Regions from separate parts of the Streptomyces sp. NPDC054786 genome, predicted to be linked through region 1. Evidence: predicted binding sites of a transcription regulator. Region 1 holds the regulator's gene; the other holds the start of a gene.
What was found. Region 1 encodes HrcA, which represses chaperone genes, less so after heat shock. Its sites were predicted from a motif close to TTNGCACTCNGNNNNNCNGAGTGCNAA; they were not measured.
Positions count from the first base shown of each region.

Region 2: a site for HrcA is predicted at 1,398-1,424, ahead of groL (chaperonin GroEL). Genes of this name have one in related genera too.

Region 1 covers NZ_JBSHAW010000030.1:77,974-80,173, reverse strand. The annotation lists gene dnaJ (molecular chaperone DnaJ) at 1-584, opposite strand, end outside; gene hrcA (heat-inducible transcriptional repressor HrcA) at 585-1,601, opposite strand; gene ACWGI6_RS24925 (MBL fold metallo-hydrolase) at 1,796-2,200, shown strand, end outside.
Region 2 covers NZ_JBSHAW010000042.1:29,693-31,892, forward strand. The annotation lists gene groL (chaperonin GroEL) at 1-1,270, opposite strand, end outside; gene ACWGI6_RS30055 (cold-shock protein) at 1,616-1,819, opposite strand.

The DNA.
Region 1 (2,200 bases):
ACCGTGCCGAAGCCCTGGCACTGCGGGCACGGCCTGGACGTCATGACCTGGCCGAGGAAGGACCGGGTGACCTGCGAGACCTCACCGCGGCCGCGGCACATGTCGCAGGTCTGCGCCGAGGTGCCGGGCGCCGCGCCCTCGCCGCTGCAGGTCGTGCAGACGACGGCGGTGTCGACCTGGAGGTCCTTGGTCGTGCCGAAGGCCGCTTCGTTCAGCTCGATGTCGAGCCGGATCATGGCGTCCTGGCCGCGGCGGGTGCGCGAGCGCGGCCCGCGCTGCGACGCGGTGCCGAAGAACGCGTCCATGATGTCGGAGAAGTTGCCGAAGCCCGCGCCGAAGCCGCCCGCGCCCTGGCCGCCGCCGGCCTGCGAGAGCGGGTCGCCGCCGAGGTCGTAGACCTGCTTCTTCTGCGGGTCCGACAGGACCTCGTAAGCGGCGTTGATCTCCTTGAACCGCTCCTGGGTCTTGGGATCCGGGTTCACGTCCGGGTGCAGCTCACGCGCCAGCCGACGGAAGGCCTTCTTGATCTGGTCCTGCGAGGCATCACGGCTGATGCCGAGGACCGAGTAATAATCCGTGGCCACTTACGACTCCGCGAGGATTTGTCCGACGTAACGTGCCACTGCGCGTACCGCTCCCATCGTTCCGGGGTAGTCCATGCGGGTCGGTCCGACCACGCCGAGTTTGGCGACTGCCTCGTCGCCCGAACCGTAGCCGACCGTGACGACCGATGTGGACGCCAGGCCTTCATGGGCATTCTCATGCCCGATACGTACGGTCATGCCCGAGTCGTTGGCCTCCCCGAGCAGCTTGAGCATCACCACATGCTCCTCAAGGGCCTCCAGCACGGGCCGGATCGTCAGGGGGAAATCGTGCCCGAAGCGCGTGAGATTGGCGGTACCGCCGATCATCAGCCGCTCTTCGGTCTCTTCCACCAAAGTTTCCAGCAACACCGACAGCACTGTCGAGACCGTGCCGCGGTCGTCCTGCTCGAAGGACTCCGGGAGATCCTGCACCAACTGCGGCACATCCGCGAACCGGCGGCCGACGACCCGGCTGTTGAGCCGCGCCCGCAGATCCGCCAGGGAGGTTTCGCCGAACGGTGCCTGGCAGTCGATGATCCGCTGCTCGACCCGGCCGGTGTCCGTGATCAGTACGAGCATCAGCCGGGCCGGGGCCAGGGCCAGCAGCTCGACATGCCGGACCGTGGACCGGGTCAGGGACGGATACTGCACGACGGCGACCTGCCGGGTCAGCTGCGCCAGCAGCCGGACCGTGCGGCCCACCATGTCGTCGAGGTCGACGGCGCCGTCCAGGAAATTCTGGATCGCCCGCCGCTCCGGGCTGGACAGCGGCTTGACGCCGGCCAGCTTGTCGACGAACAGGCGGTAGCCCTTGTCGGTCGGGATCCGCCCGGCGCTGGTGTGCGGCTGGGCGATGAACCCCTCGTCCTCCAGGGCCGCCATGTCGTTGCGGATGGTGGCCGGGGAGACCCCGAGCCGATGGCGTTCGGTGAGCGCCTTGGAGCCGACCGGCTCCTCCGTCCCGACGTAGTCCTGGACGATGGCGCGCAGCACCTCCAGCCTGCGTTCACTGAGCATCCCGCGCACCTCCAGTCCGGCCGTCCGCCGTCTCGTCTCTCCTGGCACTCACACGGGCCGAGTGCCAGACCCTGAGCCAGTGTACGGCCGGGTAGCACGGCTGCGGCAAGGGCGGCCGCGCGGAGTACTCGCCCGATGACCGTGTTCGGTCGATCTGTCGGGCAACGCTATCGCGATGGCGCTAGCGTCTCGGTATGCACACTGCTTGGGAAGAGGCCGGTTGGGAACGACTCGGTGACGGCGTCGCCAGGCGCCGGATGCCGGGCTGGGACGAGACGGTCGGGGTGATCGCCGGGACCACCGGCGTCATGATCGTCGACACCGGCGCGACCCTTCGCGACGGCGCGGATCTGCGCCGGTCGATCCGTGGCGTACTGGGCCGGGAAGTGACGCATGTCGCGCTCACCCATCCGCATTTCGATCATGTCCTGGGCACGGCCGCCTTCGCGGGCGTCGAGGTGTTCGGCGCGGCCGGCCTGGGCGAGTTGCTCCGGCGCGAGAAGGACGAGCTGCGGCGGACCGCGGTCCGCGAGGGCGTCGACGCGGATGCCGCCGCGGAGGCCGCCGATCTGCTCGTCGCCCCGCACCACCACGTGCAC
Region 2 (2,200 bases), on a different contig from region 1:
AGACCTGGGAGGCCTGGAGCAGGGCCACGCCACCGCCGGCGACGATGCCCTCTTCGACGGCCGCCTTCGCGTTGCGAACGGCGTCCTCGATGCGGTGCTTGCGCTCCTTGAGCTCGACCTCGGTGGCGGCACCGGCCTTGATGACGGCCACGCCGCCGGCCAGCTTCGCCAGACGCTCCTGGAGCTTCTCGCGGTCGTAGTCCGAGTCGCTGTTCTCGATCTCGGCACGGATCTGGTTGACCCGGCCCTGGACCTGCTCGCTGTCGCCGGCACCGTCGACGATGGTGGTCTCGTCCTTGGTGATGACGACCTTGCGGGCGCGGCCGAGCAGTTCGAGACCGGCGTTCTCCAGCTTGAGACCGACCTCCTCGGAGATGACGGTGCCACCGGTGAGGATGGCGATGTCGCCGAGCATGGCCTTACGACGGTCACCGAAGCCCGGGGCCTTGACGGCGACGGACTTGAAGGTGCCACGGATCTTGTTGACGACCAGGGTCGACAGGGCCTCGCCCTCGACGTCCTCGGCGATGATCAGCAGCGGCTTGCCGGACTGCATGACCTTCTCCAGGAGCGGCAGCAGGTCCTTCACGCTGCTGATCTTGGAGTTGACGATGAGGATGTACGGGTCGTCGAGCGACGCCTCCATACGCTCCATGTCGGTGGCGAAGTACGCCGAGATGTAGCCCTTGTCGAAGCGCATACCCTCGGTGAGCTCCAGCTCCAGACCGAAGGTCTGGGACTCCTCGACGGTGATGACGCCTTCCTTGCCGACCTTGTCCATGGCCTCGGCGATCAGCTCGCCGATCTGGGTGTCAGCGGCGGAGATGGAGGCGGTCGAAGCGATCTGCTCCTTGGTCTCCACGTCCTTGGCCTGCTCCAGCAGGGCGGCGGAGACGGCCTCGACGGCACGCTCGATACCGCGCTTGAGGGCCATCGGGTTGGCGCCGGCGGCTACGTTGCGCAGGCCCTCGCGGACCAGAGCCTGGGCCAGGACGGTCGCGGTCGTCGTGCCGTCACCGGCGACGTCGTCCGTCTTCTTCGCGACCTCCTTGACCAGCTCGGCGCCGATCTTCTCGTACGGGTCCTCGAGCTCGATCTCCTTGGCGATGGAAACACCATCGTTGGTGATCGTGGGGGCGCCCCACTTCTTCTCGAGGACGACGTTGCGGCCCTTGGGGCCGAGGGTGACCTTGACGGCGTCGGCGAGCTGGTTCATCCCGCGCTCGAGACCGCGCCGTGCCTCCTCGTCGAACGCGATGATCTTGGCCATGTGAAGTGGTCCTCCCGGACTGGGGTGGATTGCTCCGGACCGCGCTGGCGCCCGCGACGGACGACCTGCAAACCCGTGTGGTTCCTTGCCCCACCCGGCCTGCGGGCCTCACCGACCCGGTCCTTCGTTGTCACTCTCACTGGGAGAGTGCTAACGCAATGATTAGCACTCGCACCCCTTGAGTGCAAGGCGGCTTCGAAGAAGCCTCCCATTGGAGTGGTGACCGAGTGACGGGTGAGCACGGGCGCCCCGGGGGGCCGCCCGACCGTCCGCCGACGACGGACAGCAGAAGGCCCGCACCCCTCAGGGGCACGGGCCTTCACTACGCTGCAGTCGGTCGGCGCCTCAGCCGGCCACCCGGACCATGTCCGCCTGCGGCCCCTTCTGGCCCTGCGAGATCTCGAACTCGACCCGCTGGCCTTCCTCGAGGGTGCGGTAACCGTCCATCTGGATCGCGCTGTAGTGGACGAAAACATCCGCACCACCGTCGACCGCGATGAAGCCGTACCCCTTCTCCGCGTTGAACCACTTGACGGTGCCCTGAGCCATGCCTAACTCCCCTATTACTGGCCCTTGCGCAGGACCGCACTCCGCGGACCCGGGTCAGACCTCACCCCGCGAAAATCCCGTGGGATGTGCGCCGGAACGCGTCGACCGCCGCTGAATGTATCTGCACAGATGCCCAGCGCAACAGGTCAATCGGACGAGAATTCTGGGGCCGGAGAATCGGCAATATGCCGTGAAATCCCGGTTCTCCCGGGCAAGTCGGGCCGGGCATAGCGCACCTAAGCGACAAATGCTGCACACACTTTGGGCACAACTGATCGCGGCCTCATATGCGTTCGGCACACGCACGCGTTATAGCGCAGGGGGATCACCCCAATGGTATCCCCTTTCACAACACGGAATTGCCCCGTCCGCTTTCTGGCG